DNA from 3 places in the Pseudarthrobacter sp. H2 genome. Region 1 is predicted to be linked to each of the others. Evidence: predicted binding sites of a transcription regulator. Region 1 holds the regulator's gene; each other region holds the start of a gene.
The links. The regulator LexA, encoded in region 1, represses DNA repair genes until DNA is damaged. The targets are predictions, from matches to a motif close to TCGAACANNTGTTCGA.

Region 2: the regulator LexA is predicted to act here: its motif matches at 1,622-1,637, upstream of uvrA (excinuclease ABC subunit UvrA).
Region 3: the regulator LexA is predicted to act here: its motif matches at 2,264-2,279, upstream of ACQCSZ_RS07620 (DUF6504 family protein).

What each region holds. Positions count from the first base shown of each region.
Region 1 is NZ_CP189594.1:2,591,600-2,596,147, reverse strand. Features, by position in the region: gene hflX (GTPase HflX) at 1-744, shown strand, start outside; gene ACQCSZ_RS12255 (ATP-dependent DNA helicase) at 737-2,866, shown strand; gene lexA (transcriptional repressor LexA) at 2,920-3,669, opposite strand; gene ACQCSZ_RS12245 (hypothetical protein) at 3,848-4,057, opposite strand; gene ACQCSZ_RS12240 (LysM peptidoglycan-binding domain-containing protein) at 4,056-4,484, shown strand.
Region 2 is NZ_CP189594.1:1,925,875-1,930,422, reverse strand. Features, by position in the region: gene ACQCSZ_RS09125 (ABC transporter ATP-binding protein) at 1-1,183, shown strand, start outside; gene ACQCSZ_RS09120 (GntR family transcriptional regulator) at 1,180-1,572, shown strand; gene uvrA (excinuclease ABC subunit UvrA) at 1,706-4,548, shown strand, end outside.
Region 3 is NZ_CP189594.1:1,596,542-1,601,089, forward strand. Features, by position in the region: gene ACQCSZ_RS07595 (mycoredoxin) at 1-136, opposite strand, end outside; gene ACQCSZ_RS07600 (SOS response-associated peptidase) at 256-1,005, shown strand; gene ACQCSZ_RS07605 (VOC family protein) at 1,002-1,424, opposite strand; gene ACQCSZ_RS07610 (chorismate mutase) at 1,445-1,765, shown strand; gene ACQCSZ_RS07615 (hypothetical protein) at 1,796-2,182, opposite strand; gene ACQCSZ_RS07620 (DUF6504 family protein) at 2,380-2,727, shown strand; gene ACQCSZ_RS07625 (DNA polymerase III subunit alpha) at 2,724-4,548, shown strand, end outside.

The DNA.
Region 1 (4,548 bases):
AAGCTGCGGCGCGAAATCGCCGCGATGAAGCCGGCCCGGGAAACCAAGCGGGCAAACCGCCGTCGTAATGCCGTCCCCTCGGTGGCGATTGCCGGATACACCAACGCGGGCAAGTCCTCCCTGCTGAACCGGCTGACCGACGCCGGCGTCCTGGTGGAGAACGCCCTGTTCGCCACCCTGGACCCGACGGTCCGCAAGGCCGAAACCGCGGACGGCCTGGGCTACACCCTCGCCGACACCGTGGGCTTCGTCCGCTCGCTGCCCACCCAGCTCGTGGAGGCATTCCGCTCCACCCTGGAAGAGGTCGCCGACTCTGATCTGATCCTGCACATCGTGGACGTCTCCCATCCCGATCCGGAGGGCCAGATCGCCGCTGTCCGGGCAGTCTTCAGCGAAGTCGACGCCCGCAAGGTCCCGGAAATCATCGTCCTGAACAAGGCCGACGCCGCCGATCCCTTCGTGATCGAACGCCTCAAGCAGCGCGAACCGCGCCATGTCGTGGTTTCCGCACGCACCGGCGAGGGCATTCCGGAGCTGCTGAAGGCCATCAGCGAGGGTATTCCCCGGCCCAGCGTGAAGCTGGAACTGATGATCCCGTACAACCGCGGTGACCTGCTCAGCAAGCTCCACGAAACCGACGCCGAGATCCTCAGCCTCCAGCACGAGGAAACCGGCACCAGGGCCGTGGTGATGGTGCGCGAAGGCTTCGCCGCTGAACTGGATTCGTTCATCAGCAATGACTGACGCGGTGACCGGGGCTGATGCGCCCGGACCTGATGCGCCCGCACCGGATGCGCCCACACCCGACGCGCCCGCACCCGACGGCGGCCCGGCCGGCGAGCGGTTCGTGATCGAACTGCTCGACCGGGCGGTGTCCGGCATGGGCGGGCAGAGCCGCAGCGGCCAGCACGAAATGGCGCGGCAGGTGGCGAACGCGATCGACACCGGTGACCATCTGCTGGTCCAGGCCGGAACCGGCACGGGAAAGTCCCTGGCGTACCTGATTCCGCTGATCGCCCACTCGCTCGTCAGCGACAAGCCCACCCTGGTTTCCACCGCAACCCTGGCCCTGCAGACCCAGATCGTGGGCCGCGACCTGCCCCGGCTGCTCAAGACCATCACCCCCGCCCTCGAACGTCCCGTCAAGGTCGCGCTCGTCAAGGGCCGCTCCAACTACGTCTGCCGGCACAAGCTCGAGGGCGGGTTCCCGTCCGAGGAGCCCTCCGAAGGCCAGCTGTTCTCCCTCGGCGAGGACACGTCCGTGCCGCACTTCGCGGCGGCCCTGGGCGGCCCGTCCTCCCAGCTGGGAAAGGAAATCGTCCGGCTGCGCGAATGGGCCGAGGACACGGCCACGGGGGACCGGGACGAACTCGTGCCCGGTGTCACGGACCGGGCCTGGCGGCAGGTCTCCGTCACCTCGATGGAATGCCTCGGCGCGCAGAAGTGCCCGCTCGCGGCCGAATGCTTCAGCGAACTGGCCCGGCAGAACGCCGCCGACGCCGACGTCGTCGTCACCAACCATGCCATGCTCGCCGTCAGCGCCTTCGAAGGCCTGGCCGTGCTCCCGGACTACGATGTCGTGGTCGTGGACGAGGCCCACGAGCTCCAGGACCGGGTCACGGGCGCCGTGTCCGGCCAGCTTTCCGTGGCCATGGTGCACGCCGCCGCCTCCGGCGCCCGCAAGCACACCGGCATCACCGTGGACGCGCTGAACAACGCGGCCGCCCACCTCGAACTGGCCATCGAAGGCGCGCCCAGCGGCCTCCTGCCCAACGGGCTCAACAGCGAACAGCTGGACTGCGTCGACCAGTTGCGCGATGCCTGCCGCGCGGCCCTCTCCGATTCCAAGGGGGACAGCGCCAGCACGCCCGACGGCGGCCGCCAGCTCGCGCGCTCGCGCCTCATGGTCATCCTGGAACTCTGCGAGCGGCTCCTGGCCGCCCGCGAAAACCGCGAGGTCGTGTGGTTCTCCCGCAACAGCACCTTCGACCCGGCACAGGGATACTCCCCGCCGGACGAGAGCGCACCGGCGCTGATCAACGTGGCACCGCTCAGCGTGGCCGGGCGGCTGCGGGAAGGGCTGTTCGCGGACCACACCGTCATCCTGACCTCTGCGACGCTGGCGATCGGCTCCGCTTTCGAACCGACTGCCGGAGGCCTCGGACTGGTGGGCCCCGGCGCGCCCAGCTGGACCGGCGTCGACGTCGGTTCCCCCTTCGACTATCCGAAGCAGGGCATCCTCTATGTCGCCAAGCACCTGCCCAAACCCGGCCGCGGGGCTTCGCCGGAAGCCCTCGACGAGCTCGAGCGCCTGATCCGGGCCTCCGGCGGCGGAGCGCTGTGCCTCTTCTCCTCGCGGCGCGCCGCGGAGGACGCGGCCGAGGCAATGCGGCCCCGGCTGGACATGGACATCCTGTGCCAGGGTGATTCGACCATGACCGGGCTCGTGCGGCAGTTCGGCGAGGAGCCGGACACCTGCCTGTTCGGCACGATGTCCCTCTGGCAGGGTGTCGACGTACCCGGCGACTCCTGCCGGCTCGTGGTCATCGACCGGATTCCCTTCCCCCGGCCGGATGATCCGCTGATGACCGCCCGCTCACGGGCCGTTGCCCAATCCGGCGGCAACGGTTTCATGTCCGTGTCGGCCACCCATGCCGCGATCCGGCTCGCCCAGGGGGCCGGCCGGCTGATCCGTTCGACGACGGACAAGGGCGTGGTGGCGGTGCTGGATTCGCGGCTCTCCACCGAACGCTACGGAGCCTTCCTCCGCGCCGCCTTGCCGCCGTTCTGGCCGACGACCGACCCTGCGGTTGCCCTGGCGGCCCTGGAACGGCTGTCGAAGGAGTCCCGGCAGGCTGCCACGTAGGCGCAGGCGGCCGGCGGGCCGGCCGGGAACGGCCGGGAACGTTCGGCGGCGGCCTAGAGGGAGCGCAGGACCGAGACGACTTTGCCCATGATGACGGCGTGGTCGCCGAGGATGGGCTCGTACTGGGTGTTCTGCGGCAGCAGCCAGGTGTGGCCGTCGCGCTGGCGGAAGGTCTTGACCGTTGCCTCGTCATCCAGCAGCGCGGCAACGATTTCGCCGTTGAGGGCGTCACTCTGACGCCGGACAACGACCCAGTCGCCGTCGCAGATGGCGGCGTCGATCATCGAATCGCCGGCCACTTTCAGCATGAAGAGTTCGCCGTGGCCCACCAGTTGGCGCGGCAGCGGCATGACATCCTCCACGACCTGGTCGGCGAGGATGGGGCCGCCGGCGGCGATCCGCCCCACTAACGGCACCATGGCGGTGTCCGTGGCGCTGGCGAGCTCCGAAACGGACAGCCCTCCCACGGTCCGCAGGCCGCTGGATTTCGCCACACCGGAAATCCCGGTGGTCCCCTCGTCGAGGGTCAGCGGCATGAGCACCTCCATGGCGCGCGGACGCTTGGGATCGCGCCGGAGGTAACCGAGCTTCTCCAGCTGTGAGAGCTGGTGCGTGACGCTGGACAGGCTGGCGAGCCCGACGGTGTCGCCGATCTCGCGCATGGACGGCGGATATCCCTTGTCCGTCACGGACCGCTGGATGGTTTCCAGGATCTTCTTCTGCCGGACGGTGAGGCTTTTGGGTGCCCGGGCCGGCTGGGGACCCCGCTGGGTGGCCCTGCCGCCGGTGGCTTGTGCTGCCATGTTCGCCAACGCCTTTCCAATCCGCCCGGCCGCCGTTCCGCGGTGGCCGGGATCTTCCGGTCTGAATTGTCAGACCCTGCTGATCAACTACTGCTGATCAACGGCTGGGTTCAACTATTGGGTTCAACTGCTGCTGATCAAATACTGGGTTCAACTCCGGAAGAGCTTGTTCTGTCACTCAAACGTAGGCCAGCCGGACCGGATTTTCAAACATTTGTTCTAGCGAGTCTCGACAATGTTCGTCAATAAGTGCTAAAACAGAACCAGCAAAGTTCGAATATGTATTCGATTGGCTGAGGCCAAAGCAGAGGTAGACGTTCGGCAACACGTTCGAGGGCAGGCTGCCTGGCGGCAGCGGCACCGTATGGTCCAGGAGGGCTAAGTTCATGTCAGCATCAGGCGCGTTTCACGACACATTCGGCCAGTACGATCCATCCGAACAGGTTCGGTCCTTTGGCAGCCACGCTCCGGCGGCGCCGGCCGCTGCCCCCGGTGCCAGGCAGGCCCCGCTCCGGCTGACCCGCCGGGGCAGGTTCATCTTCTTCGGCCTTCCGCTTATCCTGCTGGCCGCCCTCATTCTCTCGTTCAGCGGGTTCCTCAACGCCCCCGCCAAGGCGGCGGACTCCGCATCCGAGCTGTCGCTGACGCCTACCGTGTCCGTGACGGTCCAGGCCGGGGACTCCCTGTGGGCCATCGCCGGGGCTGTCGCACCGGAGCGCGATCCCCGGGACGTCGTCGCGGACATCGTCCAGCTCAACAACCTTGACGCAGCGCGCGTCATCCCGGGCCAGCAGCTCTTCGTACCGTCCAAGTAGCCCGGCTCCCCAAGCATCGGCAGCCCCAAAAGACGGGGCCGGGGCGTCACAGTTTCAGGGCCCG
Region 2 (4,548 bases), 670 kb from region 1:
CCGGGCCAGCGCCCGCGCCCAGTACGTGTCCGGCGCCGTTCAGCCGCTCATGGTCTTCGTCTCCAACCTCAACTACATCGCCGTCGCCGTGGTGGGCGCGCTCCAGGTCACGGCCGGCACCATGACGATCGGCGGCATCCAGGCGTTCATCCAGTTCAGCAGGCTCTTCAGCCAGCCGATGGGCCAGATCGGCGGCATGCTGACGCTCATGCAGTCCTGCCTGGCCTCGGCGGAGCGCGTCTTCGCCCTCCTGGACGCGCCGGAGATCCCGCCGGAGGCCCCGGCCATGGCTCCGGGGCAACGCCGGGGCCGGCAGCGGTCCCGTGATCCGGCCCGGAAGCCGGCGCATAAGCCGGCGCGCAAGCCGCCGCCGGAACCCGCCCGGAACCCGGGCGCCTCCCCGGCGCTGCCGGAAACGTCGGGCCGCGTGGCGTTCGAGCGGGTCACGTTCGGCTACAGCCCGGGCTACCCCGCCGTCAAGGACCTCACCTTCGCCGTCGAGCCCGGGCAGACGGTCGCGATCGTCGGGCACACGGGAGCGGGCAAGACCACCATCGTCAACCTGCTGATGCGGTTCTACGAACTGGAGTCCGGCCGGATCACCGTGGACGGTTCGGACATCGCTGCCATGCCCCGCGATGTCCTGCGGTCCGCCTTCGCCACGGTACTCCAGGACGCCTGGCTGTTCACCGGAACCATCCGGGACAACATCGAATACGGCCGGCCCGGCGCCACCGACGCCGAGATCGTCGCCGCGGCCCGCGCCAGCCACGTGGACCAGTTCGTCCGCGCCCTCCCGGGCGGCTACGCCACCATGCTGGGCAACGACGGCGGTTCGCTGAGCCGCGGGCAGCGCCAGCTCATCTCCATTGCCCGGGCGCAGCTGGCCGGCCGCCGCATCCTGGTGCTGGACGAGGCCACGAGCTCGGTGGACAGCCGCACGGAAGTGCAGATCCGCCAGGCGATGAACCGGCTCCGGCAGGGTCGTACCAGCTTCGTCGTTGCGCACCGCTTGTCCACCGTCCGGGACGCTGATCTAATTCTCGTCATGGACCACGGACGAATCGTTGAAAACGGGACCCATCAGCAGCTGATGGCCGGGGACGGGTTGTACACCGAGTTGTACGCGGCCCAGTTCGCGGGCCGCGAACAGCCGCAGGATGTCACGGAGGCAGAGCAGTGAGCTCCACAGGGAACGCGGCAGTGCGCTTCCCCGGGGCCTGGAAGCCGAACCCGGCCAGCTCCGTGCCGCTGTTCGAACAGCTCCGGCTCAACATCATCGAACGCGCCGACAACGGGACCCTCGCACCGGGCACCAGGCTGCCGGCGGTCCGCAGCCTCGCCGGTGAACTGGGCGTCGCGCCCCATACCGTGGCGCGGGCCTACAAGGAACTGGAAGCCGCGGGCGTCGTGGCGACGAGGGGCCGGAACGGGACGGTGGTCTGCGCCCGGGACGAGGCCTGGACTTCCCTGTCCGCCTCGGCCGCGGCCTTCGCCGCGGCCGCCAGGGCCCAGGGTGCCAGCTTCGCCGAGGCGGTGCAGTTGCTGGCCGCCGCCTACGACCGCGGCTAGCAGATCCGGCCGCCGGCGCCTGCCCAGAGACTCCGGCGGGAATAGAAGTTCGAAGAAGTTTTCGATTAGCATTGGTAGCGTGCCTAAAGCTGTAGCTGAAGATCCCGCCGTAGAAGTCCCGACCTCCGTTCCGATGGGCTCAGGTCCGGCGGGTTCCGCAAAACCGGGCCGCCCCGACGATTCCCGGCCCGAACTGAAACGTCCCGACCTGTCGCGGCTCGTCGTCAAGGGCGCCCGCGAACACAACCTGCGCAACGTGGACCTCGACCTGCCGCGCGACGCGATGATCGTCTTCACCGGGCTGTCCGGCTCCGGGAAGTCCTCCCTCGCCTTCGACACGATCTTCGCCGAGGGCCAGCGCCGCTACGTGGAATCGCTGTCCGCCTACGCCCGGCAGTTCCTCGGCCAGGTGGACAAGCCCGACGTCGACTTCATCGAGGGCCTCTCGCCCGCGGTCTCGATCGACCAGAAGTCCACGAGCAAGAACCCCCGTTCCACGGTGGGCACCATCACCGAGATCTACGACTACATGCGCCTGCTGTGGGCCCGTGTCGGCCGCCCGTACTGCCCCATCTGCGGGGAGCCCGTGGCGAAACAGACCCCCCAGCAGATCGTGGACCAGCTGCTCGAGCTCCCGGAAGGCACCCGCTTCCAGGTCCTCGCTCCCGTGGTCCGCGGCCGCAAGGGCGAATTCGTCGACCTGTTCAAGGAACTCACGGCCAAGGGTTACTCGCGGGCCCGCGTCGACGGCGAGCTGATCCAGCTCAGCGATCCGCCCAAGCTGGGCAAGCAGTTCAAGCACACCATCGAAGTGGTCGTGGACCGCCTCGTCGTCAAGGACGGCATCAGCCAGCGGCTCACCGATTCGGTCGAGACCGCGCTGGGGCTTGCCGAGGGCCGGGTGCTGTCCGAGTTCGTGGATCTGGCCGCGGACGACCCCGAACGGACCCGGGCGTTCTCCGAACACCTCGCGTGCCCGAACGAGCACCCCCTCGCCATCGACGAGATCGAGCCGCGGTCCTTCTCCTTCAACAACCCCTTCGGGGCCTGCTCCGCGTGCAGCGGCATCGGCACCAAACTGGAAGTCGATGAGGAACTCATCATCCCGAACCAGGAGCTGTCGCTCGCGGAAGGCGCCATCGCGCCTTGGTCCCTGGGCACCGCGACGACGGAGTACTGGAACCGCCTGCTGTCCGGCCTCGCCGCTGAGCTTGATTTCTCCATGACGACCCCCTGGCAGAAGCTCTCCGCCGAGGTCCGGCAGACCGTCCTGCACGGCAAGGACCACAAAGTCGTGGTGCAGTACCGCAACCGGTTCGGCCGGGAGCGCAAGTACAGCACCGGCTTCGAGGGCGTTATCCAGTACGTGCACCGCAAGCACACCGAAACCGACTCGGACTCCGCGCGTGACCGCTACGAGGAGTACATGCGGCAGATCCCGTGCCCGGCCTGTAACGGTGCCCGGCTGAACCCGGCGTCGCTCTCCGTGCTGATCAACGGCAAGTCCATCGCGCAGGTTGCAGCGATGCCGATGCGTGAATGTGCGCACTTCCTGGACACCCTCGTGCTGACCGGCCGCGAGGCCCAGATCGCCCACCAGGTCCTGAAGGAGATCCAGGCCCGCCTGACCTTCCTCCTCGACGTCGGCCTCGAATACCTGAACCTCGAACGCCCCTCCGGCACCCTGTCCGGGGGCGAAGCCCAGCGCATCCGGCTGGCCACCCAGATCGGTTCCGGCCTCGTGGGCGTGCTCTATGTCCTCGACGAGCCCTCCATCGGCCTGCACCAGCGGGACAACCGCCGGCTGATCGAGACGCTGACCCGGCTGCGGGACCTCGGCAACACCCTGATCGTCGTCGAGCATGACGAGGACACCATCCAGGAAGCCGACTGGGTGGTGGACATCGGACCGGGCGCCGGCGAGCACGGCGGGCAGGTGGTCCACTCCGGCTCCTACGCGGACCTGCTGGAGAACACCGCCTCCCTGACCGGCGACTACCTCTCCGGCCGCAAGAAGATCGACATCCCCACGAAGCGCCGCAAGTACGACAAGAAGCGGGAGCTGAAGGTGGTCGGCGCCAAGGAGAACAACCTCCTGAACGTCGACGCGGCCTTCCCGCTGGGCCTCTTCACGGCCGTGACCGGGGTCAGCGGCTCCGGAAAGTCGACCCTCGTCAACGAGATCCTCTACAAGGTCCTCGCCAACAAGCTCAACGGCGCCAAGCAGGTCGCCGGCCGGCACAAGGCCGTCCAGGGCCTGGAGCACCTGGACAAGGTGGTGCACGTCGACCAGAGCCCGATCGGCCGCACCCCGCGGTCTAACCCTGCCACCTACACGGGGGTCTTCGACCACATCCGCAAGCTCTTCGCCGAGACCACGGAGGCGAAGGTCCGCGGCTACCAGCCCGGGCGGTTCTCCTTCAACGTCAAGGGCGGCCGCTGCGAGGCCTGCTCGGGTGACGGCACGCTGAAGATCGAAATGAACTTCCTGCCGGACGTGTACGTGCCCTGCGAGGTGTGCCACGGCGCCCGCTACAACCGGGAAACGCTTGAGGTGCACTACAAGGGCAAGACCATCGCGGACGTGCTGAACATGCCCATCGAGGAAGGCGCGGAATTCTTCGCGGCCTTCTCGCCGATCGCGCGGCACCTCAACACGCTCGTCGACGTCGGACTCGGCTACGTCCGGCTGGGCCAGCCCGCCACGACGCTCTCCGGCGGCGAAGCCCAGCGCGTGAAGCTCGCGGCCGAACTCCAGAAGCGCTCCAACGGCCGCAGTGTCTACGTCCTCGACGAGCCCACCACGGGCCTGCACTTCGAGGACATCCGGAAGCTGCTGATGGTCCTCCAGGGCCTCGTGGACAAGGGCAACACGGTCATCACGATCGAGCACAACCTCGACGTCATCAAGAGCGCGGACTGGATCGTGGACCTGGGACCCGACGGCGGCTCCGGCGGCGGCAGGATCATTGCGTC
Region 3 (4,548 bases), 1.0 Mb from region 1:
TGCCTTCGACTTCTTCGATGTTGATCTCGGTGTAACCGATGCCCTGGGCGTCCAGCTGCTTCTTCAGCCGGTTGCAGTAGCCGCACCAGGTGGTCGAAAACATGGTGATGGTGCCGGATTCGGGGGTGAAGTCCACGAAGTTTCTCCTCGGTGCTCGTCATAGGCGTGTTTCGTCGCCAGGGTGTCGTTCGCTTCAACCGTAACCCGCAGCCGGCTATTCCCGGGTGGCGGATCCCCAGGTGGCATGCTGGTGCCATGTGTGGACGCTATGTGATGGCCCGGGCCGTCGGAGACCTGCTGGCAGAGTTCGACGCCGGGCTCGAGGCAGAGATCGCGATTCCGCCGTCCTGGAATGTCGCCCCGACGGCGGACGTGCCGATCCTGCTGGAACGGCTGGTGGACGGCGGGGCGGTCCGCCAGCTCCATCTGGCGCGCTGGGGGCTGGTGCCGCCCTGGGCCACGGACCCGGGGGTCGGCCCCAGGATGATCAACGCCCGCAGCGAGAGCGTGCTGGAGAAGCCGGCGTTCCGGAAGGCCGTCCGGTCCCGGCGCTGCGCGGTACCCGCGGACGGCTACTACGAATGGAAAGCAGGGGAAGGGCGCAGCAAGCAGCCGTACTACGTGCGCCCCAGGGACGGTTCCCCCATGATGTTCGCCGGCCTGTACGAATGGTGGCGGGACCCGTCCAGGGCGGCGGGGGATCCGGAGCGCTGGCTGCTCTCGGCCTCGATCCTGACCACGGATTCGCCGCCGGAAGGCTACGCCGGCGGAGGGCTTGCCGAACTCACCGCCCTGCATGACCGGCTGCCGGTGGCGATGGACAGCGCGGCCATCCAGGCCTGGCTGGACCCGCACGCCGCCGACCCCGCCGCCCTCGTGGGGCTGGTCCGGGCCGGGGCGCACGGGGCCGCGCAGGGCTGGAGGATCGACGCCGTCGGCACCGCCGTCGGAAACGTCAGGAACGACTCCGCCGGGCTCATCCAGCCGCTGGGGAGCCTTTTTTAGAGCATGACCGTGCCGGCGGCGTCGACCGCCCAGGTGGGGTTGAAGGCCACCTCCCAGCGGAAACCGTCCGGATCGGCGAAGTATCCCGTGTAGCCGCCCCAGGGCTGGGTTTTCGGCGCGGCCACGATGCTGGCCCCGGCAGCCTTGGCCTCCGCCATCACCGCGTCCACTTGAGCCGCGCTGCCCAGATTGTGGCTCAGGGTGATGCAGGGAATCCCGTCAGGGCTGGACGTCCCGGCCTCCGCGTGCATCTGCGAGGCGTCCCAGAGGGAGAGGACGAGTCCATGATTGGCCTGGAGGAAGACGACCTCGCCGGGGGATTCCCGGAGGACACGCCAGCCCAGGCCGTCAACGTAGAAGCTGCGGGAGGCATCGACACTGCGGACGCCCAGGGAAATTAAGTCGACTCGTGGCTGCATCATTCGATACTGTCATCCCCATGCCCACAAATCACGGAGACGACAAAGATGCCCAGGCCGACAAGGAACAGCTCGCGGCGGTACGGGTGGCCGTTGACGAGGTGGATGAACAGATCGTCCTGCTGATCGGACGCCGCGAGCGGCTGATCCGGATCGCCGGTACCCTGAAGGAGGACAGCGCCCAGGTGCGTGCACCCGGACGGGTGGAGCGCGTGATCGAGCATGTCCGCGGGGTGGCGGAGAAGAAGGACATCGACGCCGACATCGTCGAAAAGACGTACCGGGCCATGACCGAGGCGTTCACCACGCTCGAACTGGAAGTGTACAAAGCCAGCAGCTGAGGCTGTCCGGCCCGCTACAGGGCCTCCTCGCTACAGGGCCTCCTCCACCGGGACATTGGCCTGGTACTCCCGGCCCTCCGCGTCGCTGAAAGCGCTCATCAGATGGCCCTTGGGCAGGCCCAGCACCGTGCTCAGGGGAAAGTGGCCCGTGATGGTGTTGCCGGAGTGTTCGACGCCCTTGAGGTCAAAGTTCTCCTCGGTCCCGTCGTGGCAGAAGCAGAAGAAGGACACGGCCTCGCCGTTCATGAACTCGATGCCCATCCTGCGTTGATGGGAATGGTCCGGGGTTGCCGCCACGAGCCCCACCACGTAGGCCCCCGATCCCGGAATATTTCCGTCTATATCGAACTTCGCCACCAGGGCGGTTTCCTTGGCGGCGATGCTTACGTGCTTGAGGAGTGCGTTATGGGAACTCATGGCTCAATCCTGCCCCCAGCGCCCCCGTCCGTCCACCCCTGACCTAGGTTTTGCCCCGCACCCGGCCTACACTGAAATCATTCGAAGATATGTTCGAATAATTACTTTGAGACTACTTCGAAAACTTGGGCCTGACCGCAGTCCCCGGCTTGAGCTACGCCGGGAACCCTGCGGCCGGGCTGTTCCGGGAGGCAAACATGGGCATGTTCAGCGAGTCGGTCGACGTCGTCTGCACACCCTCGGGCCGGCCCCTGAAGCTGGGGTGGGCCGGGCGGCACTACACCGTCTGCGCGGAGCCGGTCCGCTGGTATGAGCGGCGCCAGTGGTGGGCAGAGGAAAGCCGGGCCCCGCTCGGCAGCGGGCCCGGCCTGGTGGACCACGAGATCTGGCGGGTCCAGGTGCGCCTGTCTGATCCGTCCCCGGATGGCGGGGCCCGGGGGGAGATCCTCACCCTTGACCTGTCCCGGCATGTCGGCAGCGGCCGCTGGAGGCTGCTGCGGATCCACGACGCCCTCCGGACCCTCCCGAAGCGGAGGAGGGCATGAGCTTCACGCATCTCCATGTCTCCACCGCCTACAGCGCCCACTACGGGGTCTCCTGGCCGGAGGAACTGGCCGCTGCGGCGGCCGCGGACGGAGCCACCGCGCTCGCCTGCACCGACCGCGACGGCCTGTACGGAACGGTCAAGCACCTGCTGGCCTGCATGGCGGCGGGACTGGACGCGGTCGTCGGGGTGGACCTGGCGGTCCTGGACGACGACGGCGACCTCCGCACCCAGGTGGGGGGACGCGTCGTCGTCCTCGCCCACGGGCACAACAACGGCGCCGGGTACCGGGCGCTGTGCCGGCTGATCTCCGACGCCCATGCCCGCACCACGGGCAAGGCCGGGGGCGCGGTGCCGGTGGCCGTGACCCGGGCGGAACTGGCCTCCCGCACCCTGCACCCGGAAACCCTGGACCCGGTGCTGACGGTCCTGCTCGGGCCGGACTCCGACGTCGGACGCGCCATGCGCGGACGGCGCTACCTGCGTCCCCGCACCCTGTTCAAACGCTGGCTGGACGCCATGCCGCCGGGAACCCTCGCCGCCGAGGTGGTCTCGCAGCTGAGCCCGCCCGGTGAGCCCCTGAGCACCGCCCATGCGGTGCGGATGCTCAAGCTCGCCGCCGAACACGGGGTGCCCGCCGTGCTGAGCAACGCCGTGCGGTACGCCGCCGAGGACGGCGCGGCCACCGCGGACGTGCTGGACTCCGCCCGGACCCTGAAATCCCTCCCCGAACTCTCCGCCGCCCCGCAGCTCCAGCCCAACGGGCAGGCCTGGCTCAAATCACCGGCGCAGATGCTGGCGCTGGGCAAGGAGATCATGCATGCCGCCGGGTACGGGAGGACGGACCTCAAACGGCTCATGGCCCAGACCGAGGCGCTCGCGGACCGCTGCCGGATGGACCCGGCCACCGACATGGGCTGGAAACAGCCGGTGGTCCCGGAAGCCTCCGTGATCGGGATTGCCGGGGATCCCCTCGTGGAGCTGGCCCAGCGCTGCGAGGCCGGAATCGGCCGCCGGTTCCCGGGGATCGCCGGGAAACCCGCCGAAGCGCTGCGCGCCCGGCTGGAGCACGAACTGGGGATCATCGGCAGCCTGGGCTTCGCCGCCTACTTCCTGACCGTCGCCGAGGTCTCCCGGATGATCCTGGACCTGGGGGTCCGGGCCGCCGCCCGCGGCTCGGGCGCCTCGAGCCTGGTCAACTACCTGATCGACGTCAGCCAGGTCAACCCGCTCCAGCACGACCTCATCTTCGAACGCTTCCTCTCCCGGGACCGCGCCACCCTGCCGGACATCGACATCGACGTCGAAAGCGCCGAACGGCACAACGTCTACCGCAAGATCTTTGCCCGCTTCGGGGCCGAACGCGTCACGCTGATGAGCATGCAGAACGGCTACCGCGCCCGCGGTGCCGTGCGCGACGCCGGCCAGGCGCTGGGCATGGACGACGGCGAGGTCGGTGAAATCGCCAAGCAGCTGTGGCGGTTTTCGGCCCGGAACTTCCGCGAGGCCCTCGCGGAGAAGCCGGAGCTGCGGGAATTCGCCGGCAGGGTGGAGCAGCGCGATTTCACCGAAAACCAGCAGCTGGACCTGCTGGTGGACCTCACGGAACGGCTGGACCGGCTGCCGCGCCACATCTCCATGCACCCGTGCGGGGTCATCCTGGGGGATGCCACCCTGCTGGACCGCACCCCCGTCCAGCCCAGCGGCCTGGGCCTGCCCATGAGCCAGTTCGACAAGCACGACATGGACCCCATGGGGATGCTCAAGCTCGACGTGCTGGGGGTCCGGATGCAGAGCGCCATGGCCTTCGCCGTCCGGGAAG